Regions from separate parts of the Pseudolabrys sp. genome, predicted to be linked through region 1. Evidence: predicted binding sites of a transcription regulator. Region 1 holds the regulator's gene; each other region holds the start of a gene.
What was found. The regulator LexA, encoded in region 1, represses DNA repair genes until DNA is damaged. The targets are predictions, from matches to a motif close to TGTTCNNNNTGTGTTCNG.
Positions count from the first base shown of each region.

Region 2: a site for LexA is predicted at 4,984-5,001, ahead of AB7F10_RS07195 (ImuA family protein). Genes of this name have one in related genera too.
Region 3: a site for LexA is predicted at 1,763-1,780, ahead of uvrA (excinuclease ABC subunit UvrA). Genes of this name have one in related genera too.

Region 1 covers NZ_JBFWPH010000005.1:189,608-197,074, forward strand. The annotation lists gene moaC (cyclic pyranopterin monophosphate synthase MoaC) at 1-386, shown strand, start outside; gene AB7F10_RS16420 (molybdopterin molybdotransferase MoeA) at 390-1,601, shown strand; gene lexA (transcriptional repressor LexA) at 1,736-2,449, shown strand; gene AB7F10_RS16430 (ComEC/Rec2 family competence protein) at 2,462-4,762, opposite strand; gene AB7F10_RS16435 (glutamine--tRNA ligase/YqeY domain fusion protein) at 4,932-6,629, opposite strand; gene gltX (glutamate--tRNA ligase) at 6,838-7,467, shown strand, end outside.
Region 2 covers NZ_JBFWPH010000002.1:407,199-414,665, forward strand. The annotation lists gene AB7F10_RS07170 (TRAP transporter large permease) at 1-763, opposite strand, end outside; gene AB7F10_RS07175 (TRAP transporter small permease) at 772-1,302, opposite strand; gene AB7F10_RS07180 (C4-dicarboxylate TRAP transporter substrate-binding protein) at 1,312-2,373, opposite strand; gene AB7F10_RS07185 (hypothetical protein) at 2,450-4,018, opposite strand; gene AB7F10_RS07190 (GntR family transcriptional regulator) at 4,176-4,907, shown strand; gene AB7F10_RS07195 (ImuA family protein) at 5,023-5,805, shown strand; gene AB7F10_RS07200 (DNA polymerase Y family protein) at 5,717-7,258, shown strand; gene AB7F10_RS07205 (error-prone DNA polymerase) at 7,267-7,467, shown strand, end outside.
Region 3 covers NZ_JBFWPH010000005.1:62,976-70,442, forward strand. The annotation lists gene uvrA (excinuclease ABC subunit UvrA) at 1-1,722, opposite strand, end outside; gene AB7F10_RS15815 (sulfite oxidase) at 2,142-3,365, shown strand; gene AB7F10_RS15820 (c-type cytochrome) at 3,449-3,805, shown strand; gene AB7F10_RS15825 (outer membrane protein) at 3,925-4,575, opposite strand; gene AB7F10_RS15830 (Ku protein) at 4,871-5,791, shown strand; gene AB7F10_RS15835 (DNA polymerase ligase N-terminal domain-containing protein) at 5,807-6,553, shown strand; gene ligD (non-homologous end-joining DNA ligase) at 6,550-7,467, shown strand, end outside.

The DNA.
Region 1 (7,467 bases):
CGAAGCCGACGCTCTCGCTGGTGCTCAAGGGCAACGCCAAGAAAGGCGACGTGCTCGGCGCGGCGCGGCTTGCCGGCATCATGGCGGCCAAGCGGACGCATGAGCTGATCCCGCTTTGCCACCCGCTGGCGCTGTCCAAGGTCACCGTCGAGATCGCGCCGGACCGCAGATTCACCGGCCTGACCGTGCGTGCGACCGTGAAGGTGAAAGGCCCGACCGGCGTCGAGATGGAGGCACTGACCGCGGTGTCGGTCGCGTGTCTGACGATCTACGACATGGTCAAGGCGGTCGAGCGCGGCATGCGGATCGAGGGCATCCGCCTGATCGAAAAGCTCGGCGGCAAGTCTGGACACTACAAGTCCGGCCATTACCGCGCGAAGGGCTAAACGATGGCGCTGATGCCGGTCGCAGAGGCGCTGAAACAGGTTCTCGCGGACGCCGCGCCGCTGCCCGCGCATGACGTTCCGCTGTCGGATGCGCTCGGCTGCGTACTGGCGCAGGATCTCGTCGCCAAACGAACCCAGCCGCCGGCGGCGCTTTCCGCGATGGACGGCTATGCCGTGCGCGGCGCGGATATCGCGCAGGCGCCGGTCACGCTTGACGTGATTGGCGAAGTCGCCGCCGGCCACCCGTTCGCAGGCCACGTCGGTCCGGGCCAAGCCGCGCGCATCTTCACCGGCGGCGTGATGCCGGCGGGCAGCAATACCGTCGTCATTCAGGAAGACACCGGCCGCGACGGCGACAAGGTTCTGATCAAGCTCGCCATCAAGACCGGCCGCCATGTCCGCCCTGCCGCGATCGACTTCCGCGAAGGTGACGTCCTGCTCGCCAAGGGCCGCCGCCTCACCGACCGCGACCTGATGCTCGCCGCCGCGATGAACTATCCGGCGGTGAAGGTGGTGCGCCGGCCGAAGGTCGCCGTGCTCGGCACTGGCGACGAACTGGTGCCGCCCGGCCAGGCGCCGAAGCCCGGCGAGATCGTCTATTCGAATGGCTTTGCGCTCGCCGCGCTGGTGCGCTCCGAAGGCTGCGAGGCAATCGAACTCGGCATCGCGCGGGACAGCCTCGACGCCATCGGCGCCGCGATCCGTCGCGCCCGCGACGCCGGCGCCGATATCCTGCTCACCTCCGGCGGCGCATCGGTCGGCGAGCACGACCTCGTCCAGAAGGCGCTGACCGCCGAGGGCATGGACCTGTCGTTCTGGCGCGTCGCACTGCGCCCCGGCCGCCCGATGATGCACGGCAAGCTCGGCCCCATGCAGGTGCTCGGCGTGCCGGGCAATCCGGTGTCGTCCTACGTGTGCTCGTTCCTGTTCCTGGTGCCGCTGATGCGCCGCCTCGCCGGCCGCCGCGACGTCATCCATGCCCCGCAAGCGGCGGTGCTCGGCCGCGACATGCCGGAGAACGACGAACGCGCCGACTACCTGCGCGCGACGCTGAGCGAAGGCCCGGATGGCGTCCCGGTCGCGACGCCGCTGGCGAACCAGGACAGCTCGCTGATGGCGCCACTGGCCGTGGCGGACTGCCTGTTGATTCGCGAGGTGCGTGCGCCGGCGGCGAAGGCCGGCTCGCCCTGCGTCATCCTTAAGTTCGGCCTTTAGCGGCCGTTCGCATTGTTCACTTCAAATTAATCGGTTGCGGAACACAACTGGAACGGATAGTGTCCGTTCATGATTTGTTTCTGGCCGATGCGTGGGATGCGCGGGGCCGGAACTGGGGAAATCCGAGGAAATCCATGCTGACCCGCAAACAGTTCGAGCTTCTGCGTTTCCTGCACGAGAGGCTGACGGAAACCGGCGTCCCCCCCTCGTTCGACGAGATGAAGGACGCGCTCGATCTGCGGTCGAAATCCGGCATCCACCGGCTGATTACGGCGCTGGAGGAGCGCGGCTTCATCCGCCGCCTGCCCAACCGCGCCCGCGCCATCGAAGTGATCAAGCTGCCCGATTCGGTCGCCCATGGGCTTGGCTCCGGGCGCAGCCGCGGCTTCACGCCGAGTGTCATCGAGGGCGACCTCGGCCGCGTCCGTGCGGTGGCCGCCGACGATGACGGCGGCAGCGCCGGGCACCCGATTGCCGTGCCCGTCATGGGCCGCATCGCCGCCGGCACGCCGATCGAGGCGATCCAGACCCGCAGCCACACCATCAACGTGCCGCCGGACCTCCTCTCGACCGGCGAGCATTTCGCCCTCGAAGTGCGCGGCGACTCGATGATCGAGGCCGGCATTCTCGACGGCGATATCGCCCTGATCCGCCGCAGCGACGCCGCCGACACCGGCGACATCGTGGTGGCGCTGATCGACGACGAGGAAGCCACCCTCAAGCGGTTCCGCCGCCGCGGCGCCTCCATCGCACTCGAGCCGGCCAACAGCGCCTATGAGGTGCGTATCCTGCCGCCGAACCGGGTCCGCATTCAGGGCCGGCTTGTCGGCCTGTTCCGGCGCTACTGAGACCGTTCCAGCCTAATCGTCGGCCTCGCGCGCGCCGTCCGGCGGCGTGGCATCGCGCTGCGCCGGCCGCCGCTTCGCCGGCGACGGCGCAGTTGCGGTCGCCTGCACCCGCAGGCCGCTCCAGGGCCGCGCCTCGCCCGCCGGGCGCGCCCATTCGACGATGGCGGCGCTCCCCTTGCCAGCGGAGGTCCAGCGCAACGCACTGGCGCCGTGGGCTCGCCAGACACCACGGTCGATCAGCATGCCCTTGCATGTCGCAGGAGCCTCGCGCGGCGTCACGATCACTGCGGCACGTGAACAATCCTCCGCAAGCGCCTCGATTGTCTCGCTGAATGCGGCGACCCTGCCGTTCGCGAAAGGACCGGTGCAGCCGACAGGATCGCAGCGGACACCCGCCTTCAGGGTGTCGTCCTTGACGGTCCGGCTATCGCCGTCGGCGGCGAGCCAGTCGCGCAAGGCGAAATTGTCACGGCCGGCGTGGAGAACGGCGAGCCGGCCGTCGGCCTGCCGGAGTGCCGCCGTTTGCCCGTCGGCCGACACCAGCAGATCCGGTTTCGGCGTGACGTAAACCCAGAGGCAGGCCAGAAGCGCGAGTCCCGCCCCGCTCCAGCGCAGCGGTGTCCGCAGCATGGCGATCAGCAGCAGCCCGGCGGTCGCCAGCAGCAACGGCCCGATGCCGAAGGCGTGGATGTGCCCCACCGCGCCCGGCAACGCCGCGACCCACAGGGCGACCGTCACCATCCAGTCGATGCCGGCACCCATCAGCGGCCAGAACAGGCCGTCGAAGCCGAACGGCATCGCCAGCGTGCCGAGGATACCCATCGGCATCACCCAGGCCGAGACGACCGGCATGGCGGCGAGGTTCGCCAGCACGCCATAGGGCGCGAGGCGATGGAAATGGAACGCCGCGTAAGGCGTGGTGGCGAGGCCCGCCACCAGCGAGGCGATCACCAGCCCGGCAATCTCGCGTCCGCCCCACAGCGCGAGGCGCGCGCCGGCCGACGTGTCGGCGTCGGCACGCCACGGCAGCCCATTGCGGTAAGCGGCGATGAGCGCGAGCGTCGCGGCAAACGACATCTGGAAGCTCGGATGCACCACGGCCTCGGGCGTCAGCAGCATCACCGCACAGGCGGCGACCGCGAGCGTGCGGAACGTCAGCGCCGGCCGGTCGGCCATCACGCCGATCAGCACGATCGCGACCATGATGTAGGAGCGCTGCGTCGCGACCTCCGCGCCCGACAGCAGCAGATAGAACGTCGCGGCAACCAGCGCGGCGGCCGCCGCCCATTTCTTGATTGGATGGCGGGTCGCGGCGGCAGCGCTCAGTGCAAAGCCGGCACGGATCACGAAGAACACGATGCCGGCGACCACCGCCATGTGGTAGCCGGAGATCGACAGAACATGCGCGAGGCTCGACACATACATCGCGTCGTTGACGGGTTGCGTGATCGCGTCGCGTTTGCCGGTAATGAGCGCCGAGGCAATCGAGCCGGTGTCGCCGGGCAGCACGGCGCGAATGCGATCGTCGATCGTCTCGCGCATCATTTCGATCGCGCTGCGATAGGACAGCCAGAAACCGCGCGCGCCCGGTGCCGGCTGTGTCGCGATGGCCCCCAGCACATAACCCGAAGCGCCGATGCGCTGGAAATACATGTCGCGCGCGAAGTCGTAGCCGCCGGGACGCAATGGCTGCAACGGCGGCGTGAGACGCGCCTTGAAGCTCACGTAATCGCCAACCGCCGGCGCATGACCCTTGCGGACTGCAACGCGCACGCGCTCCGGCTTGACGCGCAGCCGCTCACCGCTCATCGACGCGACGCGCACGACGATACGATCGCTGCGCGCCCGCTCCTCGCGGATTTCGACGAAGCCGGTGACCGCAGCGCCGAAGACAGGATAGTCGAGCACCGGATGCGCGATCAGCGCGGTCTTGATTGTCGCAACGGCAAACCCGGTGGCGATCGCAGCCGCCGTCAGCGCGCCCGCAAACGCGATGAACCGCCGACGCACGAGGAACGCAGCGAAGGCGAGCACGACAGCGAGAGCCGCGGTTGCCGGCCACAGCGGCTCACGCGGCGCGGTAAAATAGCCGATGATGCCGATGCCGAAGGCGACCGGCATCCACGGCACCAGGCGGCCCGGCGCGAATTCCGCCGCGAGATACTGCGCCAGCACTTCGCGCCATCGCTGCAACGCAAGCAGAAGCCCGGCAGGCAAAGCGCCGCCGGCACGCCGTCGTGCGGCGTCCACGCCTGCGGCGAGCGCGCGTGCTTTCGCGCGCGCGCCGTCGCGCACCCTGTCCCCCGGCGCCATCCCAGTCCCCAGGCAACCCAAAACTTGGGCCGGTCCGGGGGACAGTTTACATGGGCATCCTCACCTGTCATCGCCCGGCTTGACCGGGCGATCCAGTAAATACAACCGTCTACGGTGATTACTGGATGCCCCGCCTTCGCGGAGCATGACGACGGAGGAAAGCCGCGCGTTACGTTGTGCGCTCTTTGGCCCAACTGTCGCGCAGGCCGATGGTGCGGTTGAACACCGGCTTCTCGCGGGTCGCATCGACGTCGCGGCAGAAATAGCCGAGCCGCTCGAACTGCACCGGCGCGGTGTTGTTCGCGGTCGCGAGCGCCGGTTCGACGCGAGCGTCCGCGACAATCTCGAGCGACTCCGGATTGAGGTCGGCGGCGAAGTTCTCGCCGCCCGGCGGGTCCGGCGACTTGAACAGCGGATTGTAGAGCCGCACCTCCGCCTGCACGGCGTCCTTCGCCGACAGCCAGTGAATGGTGCCCTTCACCTTGCGGCCATCCGGCGCGTCGCCGCCCTTGGTCGCGGGGTCGTAGGTGCAGCGCAGTTCGATCACCTCGCCCGCCGCGTTCTTGACGACCTCGCGGCAGGTGACGAAGTAAGCGTAGCGCAGCCGCACCTCCGCGCCCGGCGCGAGACGGAAGAATTTCTTCGGCGGATTTTCCATGAAGTCGTCGCGCTCGATCCAAAGCTCGCGGCCGAAGGTGACCATGCGCGTGCCGGCTGCGGGGTCGTCCGGGTGGTTGGCGGCCGGCAACTGCTCGGTCTGTCCTTCCGGATAATTCTCGATCACGAGCTTCAACGGACGCAGCACGCCGATGCGGCGCGGCGCCGACTTCAACGCCTCGCGGATCGAGAACTCGAGCATGCCGACATCGACGACGCTGTTCGCTTTCGCGACGCCGATGCGCTTGATGAAATCGCGGATCGCCTCCGGCGGCACGCCACGGCGGCGCAAGCCGGCGAGCGTCGGCATGCGCGGATCGTCCCAGCCCTTCACATGGCCGTCGCGCACCAGCATGGTGAGCACGCGCTTCGACAGCACCGTGTAGCCGAGATTGAGACGCGCGAATTCGTACTGCCGCGGGTTCGACGGCACCGGAAGATTGTCGAGCAGCCACTCATAGAGCGGACGGTGATCCTCGAATTCCAGCGTGCAGATCGAATGCGTGATGCCTTCGATCGCGTCCGACTGACCGTGCGCATAATCGTAGCTCGGATAGATGCACCACTTGTCGCCGGTGCGCGGATGCTTCGCGTGCAGGATGCGATACAGCACCGGATCGCGCAGGTTGATGTTGCCCGACGCCATGTCGATCTTGGCGCGCAGCACGCGCGCGCCGTTCGGATATTCGCCGGCGCGCATGCGGCGGAACAGGTCGAGGTTTTCCTCGGCGCTGCGGTTTCGGAACGGGCTGTTCTTGCCGGGCTCGGTGAGCGTACCGCGATTGACGCGCATCTCCTCGTGGCTCTGGTCGTCGACATAGGCCTTGCCGGCGCGGATCAGGCCCTCCGCCCAGGCGTAGAGCGTCTCGAAATAGTCCGAGGCGTAGTGGAGGTGCTTGCCCCAGTCGAAACCGAGCCAGTGGACGTCGCGAATGATCGCGTCGATATATTCCTGCTCTTCCTTGGCCGGGTTGGTGTCGTCGAAGCGCAGGTGGCAGCGTCCGCCGAACTCCTCGGCGAGGCCGAAATTCAGGCAGATCGACTTGGCGTGGCCGATATGCAGGTAGCCGTTCGGCTCGGGCGGAAAGCGGGTGACGACCCCGGCATGGCGCTTGGCGGCGAGATCGCCCGCGACGATATCGCGGATGAAATCGCGGACTGGTGCCTCTCCGGCCGTCGTGGTGCCGGCCGCCGAATCGTCCTTCGCCATCGTGCTTGAATCCCAGAATTCGCCCTGCGGCGCAAACCGCTCGCCTGGCGCGTTGAAGACGCGCGTCAACGCGCTTTTGCCCGGCCTATCTGCCAAATCTGCCGCCGCAGGGAAAGGCTTGTCGCCCCTCAGGGTCGCCGGACCGTTAAGTGACCCAAGCCTTAAATAGCGTGGACGGTTGGCCCAATTGTGGTACATCGCGCCCGCGATGAGCGACCCTGTCGTCACCCGATTTGCGCCGTCCCCGACCGGCTTCCTCCATATCGGCGGCGGACGAACGGCCCTGTTCAACTGGCTGTTCGCCCGCGCCCGTGGCGGCACGATGCTGCTGCGGATCGAGGACACCGACCGCGAGCGCTCGACCACCGCCGCCATCAACGCGATCATCGAGGGGCTAACCTGGCTCGGCCTGTCCTGGGACGGCGACATCGTCTTCCAGCACGGCCGCGCCGCCCGTCACCGCGAAGTGGTCGAGCAGTTGCTCGCCGCCGGCATGGCCTACCGCTGCTACGCGAGCCCCGAGGAACTGACCGCGATGCGCGAGGCGGCCCGCCGCGAGGGCCGCGCCCGGCTTTATGACGGCCGCTGGCGCGACCGCGACCCTTCCGAGGCGCCCCCCGGCGTCAAGCCGGTGATCCGCCTCAAGGCGCCGCAGACCGGCGAGACGGTCATCGAGGACCAGGTGCAGGGCCGCGTCGTCTGGCAGAACGCCGATCTCGACGACCTCGTCCTGCTGCGCTCGGACGGCAGCCCGACCTATATGCTCGCGGTGGTGGTCGACGATCACGACATGGGCGTCACCCACATCATCCGCGGCGACGACCATCTGACCAACGGC
Region 2 (7,467 bases), on a different contig from region 1:
CGCCATAGATGCCGACGATGATGACCGCGAGCAGCACGATGACCGGCCAGGTGTTGACAAGCGCCCGCCGCCGCACGTCAGGTGCGAAGGTCAGCTCTTCGGGCGCCGGCGCGTGCGATGGCCGCAGCTTGCTCCACACCCAGATTGTGATCATGTACCCGGCGAGCGACAGAATGCCAGGCACGATGCCGGCCAGAAACAGGTTCTTGACCGACTGCTCGGTGAAGATCGCATAGATGACAAACAACAGACTCGGCGGGATGAGGGAGCCGAGCGTCCCGCCGGCCGCGACCGCGCCGGTCGCGAGCCTGGCGTCGTAGCGGTATTTCAGCATCTCCGGCACCGCGATTTTTCCCATCGCGGAGGCGCAGGCGACGCTCGATCCGGTGATCGCCGAAAAGCCCGCGCAGCCGACCACCGAAGCGAGCGCGAGCCCGCCGGGGATGCGCGCGAGCCAGATCCGCAGCGCGCTGTAGAGGTCGGTGGTGATACCCGCGGCATAGGCGACGTGACCGAGCGCGATGAACAGCGGGATCATGCTGAGTTCGTAATTGCTGATGAACTCGAACGGCGTGCTGGTCAGGATCGACAGCGTCGGGCGCAGCCCGCGCGCAAGATCGAAGGCAGAACCGGGCCGCCATGAAAAGAACAGCAAAAGTCCGATCGAGGCGGCGACGCCAAGCGCGAAGCCGACCGGCACGCGCAAGACGATCAGCGCGAGGACGAGTCCCAGGATCAAGCAGGCGAGGGCGACCGGATCCATGACAGCGGCTATCTGACAGGCATCGTGCGCAGGACTGCGACATCGGCCCAAGTCATCGCAGCCGTCCGCAGCCATAAGACCGCGATGGCGACCATGTAGGCGCCGTGCACCATCCAGTAGGGGATATCGATGTCGCCGTCGAAATACTCGCCGGACGAGAACGAGGCGGTAAACAGTTCCACCGCGCCGGCCAGCAGCACCGTGAACAGTGCAAGGCCGAGCAGGTCGCCAAATACGACGAGCCGACCCTTTGCGCCGCGCTTGAGTTTTTCGGTGAAGATCGTCACCGCGATATGCATGCGCAGCGCAGTGACCGCAGCCATCGGGAAAATGATGACCACGACGAGAAGCTGCCGAACGATCTGAACGTCGTCAGGGATCAGCGGCGCATGAATCACCCGCGCAATGACGGTGTAGGTGACGACGAGGCAGATCAGCGCAAGCGCGGCCAGAGCGACAGCAAGCAGCGCCCGTTCCGCCGCGCTGATCGGGCGCGGCGGAGCTTCGTCGTCGCTGTCGGCGCCGGCGTGGAGGCTCATGCGTCCCTGCTACTTGCCCCAGGGATAGCCTTTGGAGGCCTTGATCTTCGCGAATTCCGCGATATTCGCCTCGTAGGCGGCAAGAATACCTTTTCCGTCAAGGCCTTCCTTGCTTGCGGATGCCGCCCATTCGTTGACGTATTTCTTGCCGGCGTCGAGGATCTTGGTGCGGTCGGCGGCCGGGAAATCGACGAGCTTGATCGATTTGCCGCCGATCCCGGCGATCATTGCCGCCTTGTCCTTCTCCTTGCCTTCGATCATCACCTTGGCGAAGTGGTCGATGAAGGCGGAGCCGGCCTCGGTGATCGCCTTCTGCTCGGCCGGGGTCAGGCTCGCAAACGTCGCCTTGTTCATCACGATGCCGAACGACATGTTGGCGCCCCAGTTCAACTCGGTGACGTAGGGCGCGACCTCGTACTGCTTGTAGGCCTTGATGGCGTAATAGTAGTTCTGGTTGCACTCGATCAACCCGGAGTCGAGCGCTTCGAATACTTTGGGCTGGCCCATGCCCTGCACGGCGGCGCCGAGGTCGCTCATCGCCTTGCCGTAGGGACCGGAGCCGCGGACCTTGAGACCTTTCAGGTCGGCGAGCGATTTGATCTCTTTCTTGCAGATCAGCTGGATCGGCCCGGTGGTGAAGTTCGTCACATAGACGACGCCGGCCTTGTCGAACTCCTTTTTGAAAGCGGCGTTCTCGGTCGAAAGCTTGTACATCGCGCGCAGGCCGACCCACTCGTCCGAATTATCGACCGGCAGGTCTCCCAGATTGTAGACGCGCAATTCCTTCGGCGTCAGGAAGCCGACGATCGATCCCATGTCGGCGACGCCATCCGAAACGCCTTTCAGGATGGCCTTGGTGCTCAAGAGCGCGCCACCCCAGTGAAATTCGATCTCGAGCGAGCCGCCGGAGCGCTTCTTGATCTCGTCGGCGAGCCATTGGACGGCAGCGGCGCGGTCGCCGCGATTGGGACCGAACTCGGCAAACCGCAATGTCTTGGCGCAGGCGCTGCCGGCAACAGCCGACGACATCGCTATGGCCGCTGCGCAGGCGGCGACACGGACAAATTTCATTGATCCTCCTCCCGTTTTATCGCGGCCGCCCGTTGTTCTGTTGTGTGGACGGCCGTGTTTCGCTCGTTCAATTACATCAGTGATCGTGTCCGCAGCAGTTGCCGGGCAGCGCGGAGGCCGAGTGACCGCTGTGCGAGCAGCAGCCGCCCTTCCACCATTCGGCGCCGGCACCGTGGCAGTATTTTCCGTCGGCGCCGACCATCTTCATGAACATCGGATGGTAGTTGCGGCAGACTTCGAGTTCCGTCTTCACCCAGTGCAACGGGTTCCTGGCGTAATGATCCCAGTAGTCGCCGGGCATGTTGATGCCGGGCACTGCCGGGTTCCACGACTCGTCGAGCCAGAGATCGACGTCGCCGTATTTCGCGCAGAGCTGGCGGATTTTCGGATCGTCGAGCGCCTTGAGGCGGCCGTTCTCAATCAGCGTCTCGTTGTCACCCTCGCGCTCCAGCGTGTAGGTCGGGAAGTAGAGATGGACGTGCCAGTGGCCGACGAGGTGGCCCATGCGCGCGGCCTTCCGTTCGGCCATCGAGGAAATGATGGTGCCGAAGCCCATGTGGATGACGCCCGAGCGGACGCGCTCGTAGAGGCAGTTGACGAAGCCCGACGGGAAATCCTTGCGCGGGCGGTGGATGTGCGGGTTGGTGCCGATCGAGGCTTCCCACCAGTACATGATGCCTTTGCCGGGGAAGCCCGGGTATTGCAGGTCCTTGGTCTGCTCCATCACGTCGCGCAGCTTGCGGCCGAACTCGCCGCCCTCGTTGATCTGCACGATCTTGGAGTTCTCGACGACGAGCTGCGTCCAGTCGACCGGCGCGATGTGGTTGGTCGTGCCGGCGATCACGCCGTTGCCGTCTTCCTTGGTCGGATGGAACATCCACGGCCGGCCGGTGACGTGACCGGGCAGGTACTGCTTGCCGAAGTGCTCGTTGCCGGTCCAGGTCGCGCTGGTGAGGCCCGCATCATAGAACTCGCGCTTGCTGTCCCAATATTCCGGGTGGTTGGTGAACTCGATGTCGGTGCCTTCGGGATCGACGATGCGGGCGCGCTTGGCCGTGCGCACGCGATCCCAGGTCCAGCGGTCGATGGCGTTGAGCACCTCGATCGGCATCGCATGCGCCGGCGAGGCGAGAATTTCCGGCGTGATGAAGGGCATGCGCTGGATCTTGATGTAGCGCTCGGCGAGCACCGGCCCGCCGTATCCCATCAGAATCTTGTCGTATTGCTGCTTCTTCTCTTCCTCTTCCCACCAGTCCATCCACTCGGCGAGTTCCTTGGTGCGGAACAGGTAGTAATCGACTTCGTCGGAGCCGACCCATTGCGGCACCGGACCGCGGTCGATCTTCTTGATCTCGTATTTGACCTTGTACTTCTCGAGGATCTTCTTGCAGGCCTCGATGGTGAGATCGCTGTGCCAGTTGTCGACGCGCAGGAGGACGCGCTCGCCTTCCTTCAGATCCCAGCAGGCATTGAGGCCGTGGTTGTAAGGCCGCTTCGCGACATGCTCGAGATAGGGGAGCAACTGGTCGGAGTTCGTTACCTCGACGAAAGGCGGGCAGCGTGGCGGCCGGCTCGCCGCCAGCGGCGGCGTCGCGAAACGCGGGTGGCCGGGAATGATCCGGGGTTTGCCGGTACGGTCGAGCATGGTGCGTCTCCCTTTCGTCCGGCCGCCTTCATGGCGGTCTTGAACTTCGATCCCTTGATTGCATGCAAGTTTGTGGTTATCAACCCCGAAGTAGCAGTAAATGAGGGATATAAGTGGCCTATTGCATGCAATATACTGCGATAGGTGGACAATTCCGATGACGACGCAACTCGACCAGATCACCCACGCACTGCGCGAGCGCATCCTGTCCGGCGCTTTCGCCTTCAACGAGCGGCTGCCCGAGGTGTCGCTCGCCGAGCAGTTCGGCGGCTCGCGCACGCTGATCCGCCTCGCGCTCGGCGTGCTGGAGCAGGAAAGCCTTGTGCGGCGCGAACCCAATCGCGGCTTTCGGGTGCGTGGTATCTCGCTCGACGAAGTGACGGACGCGATCGCGGTGCGCGGCGAGGTGGAGGCGATGGCGGTACGGCTTGCCGCCGAACGCGGGCTCGATGGCACCGCCGCCGCGGTGCTTCACGAGGCCGTCGCGGAAATGGACGGCATCCTGACGCGCGGCTTCGAGGCGCTGGAGGCGCGCGTCCGCTGGATCGAATTGAACGGCATGTTCCATCGCGAGCTGATCGAGGCGTCCGGCAATGCGACCATCGCCGAAACGGTGGCGCAGCTGTCTCGCCGGCCGCTGGTGTCGTCGGTCGCCATCGTGTTCGACCAGACCGATCCCGACCGCAGCAAGGGCCAGATCAAGCTCTCGCACGACGACCACCACGCCATTCTCGACGCGATCCTGAATCGGCAGGGCGAGCGGGCGGCGGCGCGGATGCGCGAGCACGCGCTGGCGAGCGGGCGCAACAAGCGCGCCAATATCGACGCGATGAAACGGGGCACCATCATGCCGCGTATTCCGGGCGTCGAACTGGTGATGTCGCTCTGACCGCCACCTAATCAAGCCTCTGGCAAAAAAGGGATTTTCAGCCCGGTTGACAGTCCGGCAGGGGTCTGGAATCGATAAGAACAAAACATGAACATAAAACTGGAAGGATCGAGCGGTGGCTGCGAACGCAACTGCCACGCTTCACCGTCTCCGGCGCGACGTCGCCGCGATCGAAGCAAACCATGTCTGTCCACTGGGCGGCGGGGCGAAGCCGCTCATCTTGTCCTGCCACGGCATCGACGCCGTGTTGGACGGCGGACTGAACGCCGGTGCGCTGCATGAGATTGCGCCGGCTGCGCCGCTGCATGTGGGCGCGGCGGCCGGCTTTGTGCTCGCGCTCGCGGCAAAGATGAACGCAAACAAGCGGACGCTCTGGATCGGGTCCGGCTATGTCGATGGCGAGGCCGGTGGCCTTTACGGCCACGGGCTGACCGCGTTCGGCCTGCCACTCGATCGGGTGCTGATGCTGCGGGTCGCGCAGGCGCGCGATGCGTTCTGGGCGATGGAGGAGGCGCTGCGCTGCCCAGCGCTTGGCTGTGTCATCGCCGAACTGCCGAATGACGGACCGGCCGCCGATCTCACCGCGACGCGGCGGCTGATGCTCGCTGCGCGCGAGGGTGGCGGTTTCGGATTCCTGCTGCGTTACCGCGCATCGGCGCTCACCAGCGCGGCGGAAACACGCTGGGAGGTCGCGGGCGCGGCAAGCCGGCCCGATCGTTTCGGCGGGCTCGGACAATCCGCTTTCTCGCTCTCGCTCACCAAGAACCGCCGCGGCCCGCTCGGCCGCTGGATTGTCGCGTGGAATCACCATGATCGTTCCTTCTCGGCGCTATCTGGCGCTCTGGCTGCCCCGGCTGCCGACCGACCGGCTCGCGCGCCGCTCGCCCGCGCTGGATGACGCGCCGCGCGTCGTCGTCACGCTGGTGAAGTCCGCCTTGCGTCTCTGCGCGATGAACGACGCTGCCTCGGCGCTCGGCCTGAAAGCAGGCCAGTCGCTTGCGGATGCGCGCGCGATGCATCCGGCGATCGAGGTTGAGCAGGACGATCCGCAAGCCGACCTTGCCTTCCTCGAAGCGGTTGCCGACTGGTGCGACCGCTATACGCCGCTGGTCGGTCTCGACGCGCCGGACGGCCTGTTGCTCGACATCACCGGTTGCGCGCATCTGTTCGGCGGCGAGAAGGAGATGATGCGCGATATCGTCGTGCGGCTCGCGCGTCAGGGTTTTAAGACTCGCACCGGTGTCGCCAGCACCGTCGGCTGTGCCTGGGCGGTGGCGCGCTGTGGCGAAAGGCGGCTGGTTGGAGGGCAGGATACGCGCGATGCGCTGCTGCCGTTGCCGCTTTCCGCCTTGCGCATCGACAGCGATACGGTCGATGCGCTGGCGCAAGTCGGCCTCAAGCGCATCGCCGATGTGGCGGCCCGTCCGCGGGCCTCGCTGGCGGCGCGGTTCGGCCAGCACTTCCTGCGCCGGCTCGACCAGGCGTTCGGCCATGAAGAAGAGCCGATCAGGCCACGGTTGCCGCTGCCGTCCTGTGTCGTAGAGCGGCGGTTTCCCGATCCGATCGCGCTGCAATCCGATGTGCTTGCGACCATCGCGCAACTCGCCCATGAGCTTGGCTTTGTGCTTGAGCGTCACGGTGAGGGCGCGCGGCGGCTGCTCGTGACGCTGTTCCGCGCCGACGGCAAGGTTCACCGGATCGCGGCGGGCACCAGCGAGCCGTTGCGCGATCCGGAGCGTATCCGTCGCCTGTTCGTCGAACGGCTCAATGCGATCGGCGACGAATGCGATCCGGGATTCGGATATGACGTCATCCGCCTGTCGGCGCTCGCGTCCGAGCGGCTCGATCCGACGCAAAGTGGATTCGGCGGGGCCGATCACGAGACCGAGTTCGCGCATCTTGTCGATCGTCTCAGCGCGCGGTTCGGCGCGGAGCGGCTGACGCGGCCGGTGCCGCGCGACACCCATATTCCGGAACTCGCCACCGCCGCCGTGCCGGCACAGCGCCTGCGCGGTGCTTATGCTGCCGCGTCGGTGCGTCAGGACAGCCTCGCGCCAGTGCGGCCGTTGCGGCTGTTCGAGCGGCCGGAGCCGGTTGAAGCGGTGGCTGAAGTGCCGGACGGACCGCCAGTGCGCTTCCGTTGGCGCCGCGTGCTGCATGAAGTTGCCGTCTCTGAAGGGCCGGAACGCATTGCGATGGAATGGTGGCGCGACGGGGAGGGACGTGCGCTCACGCGCGATTACTTCCGCATCGAAAGCCGCGACGGATTGCGCGTATGGCTCTACCGCGAAGGGCTATACGGCCGCGAGACGCCGCAGCCGCGCTGGTTCCTACACGGCCTGTTTGCGTGAGGTTTGCCATGCCCGGTTATGCAGAACTTGCCGTCACCAGCAATTTCTCCTTCCTGCGCGGGGCGTCAGACCCGGAAGAACTGGTGTTGAAGGCGAAGGAACTTGGTCTGGCCGGGATCGGCATCGCCGACCGCAACAGCGTCGCCGGCGTGGTGCGCGCGCATGCCGCGCAGCGTGAATGGCAGGCGGAGGACAAGGAGGAGGGGCGG
Region 3 (7,467 bases), 130 kb from region 1:
CTCGTCGTGCTCGACCACGATCACGGTGTTGCCGAGGTCGCGCAGCCGCTTGAGGGTTTCCAGGAGCCGCGCATTGTCGCGCTGGTGCAGGCCGATCGAGGGTTCGTCGAGCACATAGAGCACGCCGGTCAGGCCCGAGCCGATCTGCGAGGCGAGGCGAATGCGCTGGCTCTCGCCGCCGGACAGCGTGCCGGAGGCGCGGCTGAGCGTCAGATAGTCGAGGCCGACGTCGATCAGGAAGCGCAGCCGCTCGCGGATTTCCTTGAGCACACGGCCGGCGATCTCGTTCTGCTTCTTGTTCAAGTCCTTCGGCAGCGTCTCGAACCAGTCGGCGGCCTTCTTGACGGACAGCTCCGCGACTTCGGAGATGGTCTTGGCCGCGATCTTGACGCAGAGCGCCTCGGGCTTGAGCCGCGCGCCGTGGCAGGCCGAGCAGGGCACCTCGGAGAAATACTTGGCGAGGTCCTCGCGCGCCCAGTCGCTTTCCGTCTCGCGGAAGCGGCGCTCGAGGTTCGGGATCACGCCCTCGAACGGTTTCTTGGTGGTGTAGCCGCGCAACCCGTCGTCATAGACGAACTTGATGGCGTCGTCGCCGGAGCCATAGAGGATGGCGTCCTGCGTTTTCTTCGGCAGGTCCTTCCATTTCTTGTCGAGCGTGAACTTGTAGTGCTTGCCGAGCGCCTCGAGCGTCTGGGTGTAATAGGGCGAGGTCGATTTCGCCCAAGGCGCGATGGCGCCCTTGCGCAAGGTCGCGTCGCGGTCGGGGATCACCAGTTCGGCGTCGATGTGCTGCTCCTGGCCCAGACCGCCGCAGGCCGGGCAGGCGCCGAATGGGTTGTTGAACGAGAACAGCCGTGGCTCGATTTCCGGAATGGTGAAGCCGGACACCGGACAGGCGAATTTCTCCGAGAAGGTGAGACGTTCGTGGGTGGCGTTGCGGCCGCGATTGGCGGTCGCGCCGGTGGCGGCGACGTCGGCCAGTTCGACGATGGCGAGGCCTTCCGCGAGCTTGAGACTTTGCTCCAGCGAGTCCGCGAGCCGCGTCGCGATGTCGCCCCGCACCACCAGGCGGTCGACCACCACGTCGATGTCATGGGTGAACTTCTTGTCGAGCGCGGGCACCTCCGCGATCTCGTAGAACTTGCCGTCGACCTTGACGCGCTGGTAGCCCTTCTTGAGGAAGTCGGCGAGTTCCTTTTTGTATTCGCCCTTGCGGCCGCGCACGACCGGGGCCAGCACATAGATGCGGGTGCTCTCCGGCAGCGCCAGCACGCGGTCGACCATCTGGCTGACGGTCTGGCTCTCGATCGGCAGCCCGGTCGCCGGCGAATAGGGAATGCCGACGCGCGCCCACAACAGGCGCATGTAGTCGTAGATCTCCGTGACGGTGCCGACGGTGGAGCGCGGGTTGCGCGAGGTGGTCTTCTGCTCGATCGAGATGGCGGGCGACAGGCCGTCGATCTGGTCGACATCCGGCTTCTGCATCATCTCGAGGAACTGCCGCGCATAGGCCGACAGCGATTCGACGTAGCGGCGCTGGCCCTCCGCATAGATGGTGTCGAAGGCGAGCGACGACTTGCCGGACCCGGACAGGCCGGTGAACACCACGAACTGGTCGCGGGGGATCGCGACGTCGACGTTCTTGAGATTGTGCTCCCTGGCCCCCCGGATGGTGATGTTGCGGGCGTCGGGGCGGGGGGACTTCGGGGTACGGTCGGGCATGGTTCTTATGGGGATTGCTGGGGGCCGCCGCGGCGGCACCCGGAACGTAATAAGAACGATGGCGTTTCGCCAGTCCCGGCGCGGCCGCTGCGGTTGAAAACCGCAAATAAATTCGCGGCTCCGCGCGCCATCCGGGCAGCGGGCGGCCAAAGGCGCGCGGCCTGCGGCGTCATGGACCGGGCGGCGTTCGTATTCAGCTTGTTCTAACTGATGCCGCTGACTAGCCTCGACCCGCCGGGAACGGGTGCGATTGGCGGCGGCCTCGCCGCCATCCGGTCCCGGCACAGCGGTGTTGTCGATGGGCGGCGCGTTCTTCGATGGAAGAGCCGGTCCGTCAGAGCCGTTCGAGCCGGCGTCTGGCCGGGTCACTGAAGGATGCGCCGGCGCCACGCCGGCGATGGACCAAGGGAGGATGAGACATGCTCAATCGTTCCGACAAGACATCCGAGGCGACGACGGCGGTATCGCGCCGCCATTTCATCGTCGCAGGCGCCGGCGCTGCCGGTGTGATCGCGGCCAATCCCGAATTCGCGGTTGGCGCTCCGGCGCTCGCGCAGGACGCCAAGGCGCTGCCGGACTACGTCGCGTGGAAAAATGCCAATGCGATGATCGTGCACTCCAAGAACACCATGGAGACCAAGCGCGAGGCCTTCGGCGCCGGCGTCATCACGCCGGCCGATCAGCTCTATGTGCGCAACAACATCGCAGCGCCCGGCAACGACATCGTCGCCGACCGCAATGCCTGGAACCTCTCGATCGAAGGCGTCAAGAACCCGCGCACGATGAAGCTCAGCGAGCTGAAGGGTCTCGGCGTCGATACCGTCGCCATGGTGCTGCAATGCTCGGGCAACGGCCGCGGATTCTTCTCGCACAAGGCGAGCGGCTCGCCATGGAAAGTCGGCGCCGCTGGCAATGTGATCTGGAGCGGCGTGCCGGTACGCGCGGTGGTGGCGGCCTGCGGCGGCCTCGCCGACGGCGCCAAGTTCATCACCGGCACCGGCGGCGAGACGATCCCGCAGGGCCTCGATCCCAAGAAGGTGATGGTGGAGCGTTCGGTGCCGATCGCGGCGCTGGATCACGCCATGCTCGCCTGGGAGATGAACGGCGCGGATCTGTCGCTTGCGCATGGCGGGCCGCTGCGGCTGGTGGTGCCCGGCTATTACGGCGTCAACAACGTCAAATACATCAAGCGTCTCGCGTTCACCGCGGCGGAGAGCGACGCCAACATCCAGACGACCGGCTATCGCGTGCGTCCGGTCGGGCAGAAGGGCGCGCCGAGCCAGCCGTCGATGTGGCAGATGACGGTGAAGTCCTGGGTCACCCATCCGCTGAAGGACAACGCCAAGGGGCCGACGCAAATCTACGGCGTGGCGTTCGGCGGCGACAATCCTGTGAAGGGCGTCGAGGTCTCGACCGACGGCGGCAAGAGCTGGAAGGCGGCGAAGCTGATCGGCCCCGATCTCGGCCCGTTCGCCTGGCGTGTGTTCGTGCTGTCGGCCGACTTGCAGCCCGGCAGCTACAGCATCGCCAGCCGCGCCACCGACTCGAAAGGCAATGTGCAACCGGAAGACTTCGAGCCGAACGAGCGCGCCTACGGCCACAACGGCTGGAAGGCGCATGCGGTGTCGGTCACCGTGGTCTGAGGCGCGATTGACAAGCAGGCCCCGCCGATGCCGGCGGGGCCTTGCCGTCGCGGTCCGCGCGAAAGCATTTCAAAAGAAATCCCATGACGATACCGAACGGCCCGCGGTGGGCGCTCTATCCGTTGCGTCTCATCCCGTCGCTTGCCGTCCTGTGGCTGGCGGCGACCGTCGCCGCACAGGCCGCCGAACCGGACAAGGCGCTCGGCGAGAAGGTGTTCAACGAACTGTCCGAGCCGCAATGCAAGCTCTGCCACACGCTGGCCGCAGCCGGCGCCGAAGGCGAGGTCGGTCCCAATCTCGACGAGCTGAAGCCGACCGAGGAGAAGATCAGGCTCGCGGTCGAGCGCGGCGTCGGCAACATGCCGCCGTTCGGCGAGGTTCTGAGCAAGGAACAGGTCGACGCGGTGGTGCGCTACGTCGCCGACGCGATCAAGCGATAGCGCGGCCGAGCCGCCGAGAGTTGCGGGCATGACACTGTTGCCGCAACGGGAACCCCGCGCGAAAAGCAAAAGGGCCGGCGCGAGGCCGGCCCTTTCGATCGTTTGAACGTCCGATCCGCTTAGAAGCGGTAGTTCAGGCCCGCGCGGACGACGCTGAAGTTGTAGTCGCCCGTCACCGGAACGCCGGCGAGGGTCAGCGTGGTGTCGCCAGCATCGACATAGAGGTATTCGAGCTTGGCGCTCCAGCGGTTCCAGAAGGCGTATTCGAGGCCGGCGCCGAGCGTCCAACCGGTGCTCCAATCCTTGTCGGAGATGGTGGTGACGCCGTTCGTCAGGCTCAGCTCGGTCCGGGTGAAGGCAACGCCGCCCGTGCCGTAGATCATGGCGCGATCCCAGGCGTAGCCGATGCGGCCACGAATGGTGCCGAAGCCGTTGATCTTGCCGGTCGCAGTGATGCCGGCAGCGGTCGCCGAGGCATCCATGTCGGTCGCCTGAATGTCGGCTTCGAGGCCGAACACCCACGGGCTACCAACGCCCTGCCAGTTGTAGCCGATCTGGGCGCCGCCGAGGAAACCGTCGGCATTGCCGAAATCGGCGTCGGCCCAGCCGTAGCCGGCGTTCAGACCGAGATAGAGGCCGGTCCAGTTGAACATGGCCGGCGGCGCATAAGCCGGGGCCTTATGAACGGCGCGCGGCAGATCGGCAGCCGACGCGGCGGTCGCCAGACCGATCGACACGATCGCGGCGCTGAGTACAGTGAGAAGTCGCATGAAAACCCCCGGATGGTCACAAACTTGATGATGGCTCGCGGGGCCCGCGAGCACTTGAGATAACGTTAGGGCATTGCGTTGGTTCCGGCTGTAGTTTTTGCGCCACGGTGAGCGCTAAACCATTGCAAATGTTCGGTAAAAGTGACCCGCCGGTGTCTCTTTTGCGGCAGCAATGTGGCAGTGCCGCAATTTGCATGGCGGCGGCACAAGGAACCTAATCGGATGCCCGGCGATTTCCACAGCGCAGCCGCAGGGCTTTGTCTTTGCGATACCCCTGAACCAGTGGAGTAAACCGATGGCCACGCGCCCGTACTGGACCGGTCAGATTCGCCTGTCGCTGGTGTCGATTGCGGTTCAGATCATTCCGGCCACCAAAACGGCGGCCAAGATCTCCTTCCATCAGGTGCACAAACCGAGCGGATCGCGCATCCGCTACGAGAAGGTCGTGCCCGGCGTCGGCGCGGTGGACCGCGACGAGATCGTCAAGGGCTACGAGGTCAGCGACGGCAAATATGTGCTGCTCGAGGACAAGGACTTCGACAAGATCAAGCTCGAGGCGAAGAAGACGATCGACCTCACGCAGTTCGTCGATGCCGGGGACATCGACCAGCTTTATTTCGACCGTCCGTTTTATGTGCTGCCTGACGACGACGAGGACGGCGAAGCCTATGTCGTGCTGCGCGACGCCCTGAAGAAAACCAAGAAGGTCGGCATCGGCCAGATCGTCATCCGCGGCAAGGGCTCGCTGGTCGCCATCAAGGCCTGCGGCAAGGGCCTGATGATGGAAACGCTACGTTACGCCGATGAGGTGCGCAAAGCCGAGTCGACGTTCCGCGACGTCCCGAAGACGAAACCCGACGCGGAAATGATCGAACTCGCGGAAGACATCATTGGCCGCAAGTCGAAGGCGTTCGATCCCGCCGCCTTCCACGACAAGTATGAAGACGCGCTACACGAGCTGATCGAGGCCAAGCAGAAGCATCGCCAGGTTCGCCAGATCGAGGAGCCGCAGCCGAGCGCCAAGATCATCGACCTGATGGACGCGCTGCGAAAGAGCGCCAAAGGCGGCGGCAAGAGCGGCGCCAACGACAACGCCAAATCCGGCGCGAAGCCGAAGACCGCCAAGGCAAGCCGGACGAAACGCGCGGTGAAAAGAAGTTCGGGCAAATCGAAACGCAAGAAGGCCGCCGGCAAGTCCCGCCGGAAAGCCGCATAACCGCAGGCATCCCGCATGGCGCGCGACCGGCTCAAACATTACCGGCAGAAACGCGATTTCAGCCGGACCGCGGAGCCGGCGGGCGAAAGCCGCCGCGCGCGGCCGGCGCACGCGAAAGCACTACGGTACGTCATCCAGAAGCACGCGGCGCGCGCGCTGCATTACGACTTCCGGCTCGAGCACGACGGCGTGTTGCTGAGCTGGGCGGTGCCGAAAGGGCCGAGCGAAAATCCCGCCGACAAGCGGCTGGCGGTGCAGGTCGAGGATCATCCGCTCGACTACGGCAATTTCGAAGGCACGATCCCCGCCGGCGAATATGGCGGCGGCACGGTGATGCTGTGGGACCGCGGCCGCTGGCTGGCGGCGGACGACGTCGACGAGGCGCTGCGCAAGGGCAAGCTGGTCTTCGCGCTGGACGGCGAACGGCTCAAGGGGCTTTGGGCGCTGGTGCGCCTGCGTCCGCGCAATAACGAGCGCGGTGGCGAACGGCGCAAGAACTGGCTGCTCATCAAGGAGAAGGACGACTACGTCCGCACCGGCAAGCTCGTCACCGCACGCGAGACGACCAGCGTGAAGACCGGACGCAGCATGGACGAGATTGCGACCGGACATTCGCGGGTGTGGCACAGCGACAAGACAGCAGCCGGCAAGGCCGCGGCGGCGACGAAGACCGCCAGGAAGAAGACAACGGCAGGAAAGACCACCCGCCGCGCGCGCAAGAAACGGCCGGGCAAGACACGGCCAGGCAAGAAACGGCGATGACGCGCGACGCGGACGATCTGCCATCCTTCGTCAAACCGCAGCTTGCGACTCTGGTCGATGCGGCGCCCGAGGGCGATGACTGGATCTATGAGACCAAGTTCGACGGGTATCGCGCGCTGGCCAGCATCGGCGACGGCCGTGTCCGGATCTGGACCCGCAGCGGCCTCGACTGGACGGAGAAATTCGCCTCGCTCGTCGCGCCGCTCGGCAGGTTGCCGTGCCGGTCGGCATTACTCGACGGCGAGATCACGGTGAGAGCGCATGGCCGCACCGATTTCGGCGCGTTGCAGAATGCGCTGTCGGCCGGAAAGGGCAGGCTCACCTATTACGTCTTCGATCTGCTGCAGCTGAACGGCGAAGACCTGACGCGCGAGCCGCTGCGCGACCGCAAGGCGCTGCTCAAGGCGCTGCTGTCGAAAGGAAAGAAGAGTCCCGCGCTGATCTATTCGGCGCATCGTTCGGGCGCCGGCGCGGCGGCGTTCCGCAACGCCTGCAAGCGCGGCCTCGAAGGCATCATCGCCAAGCGCGCCGGCGATCCTTACCGCTCGGCGCGCACTTTGAGCTGGCTCAAGGTCAAATGCGGCCTCGAACAGGAGTTCGTGGTGATCGGCTGGGAGCCGTCGGACAAGAAAGGCAGGCCGTTCTCGTCGATCCTGCTCGCGGTGCGCGAGAAGGGAAAACTGCGCTACAGCGGCCGGGTCGGCACCGGCTTTTCCGCGGCGCGGCTCGACGACCTCGCGGCGTTGTTCGCGCGCCATGCGCGGGACCGCGCGCCGGTGCCGGACGTCCCGCGGGCGATCGCGCGGACGGCGCGGTTTGTCGCGCCGGTGCTGGTGGCGGAAATCGCGTTTCGCGGCTGGACGGCGGACGGGCTGGTGCGGCAGGGCAGCTTCAAGGGACTGCGCGGCGACAAG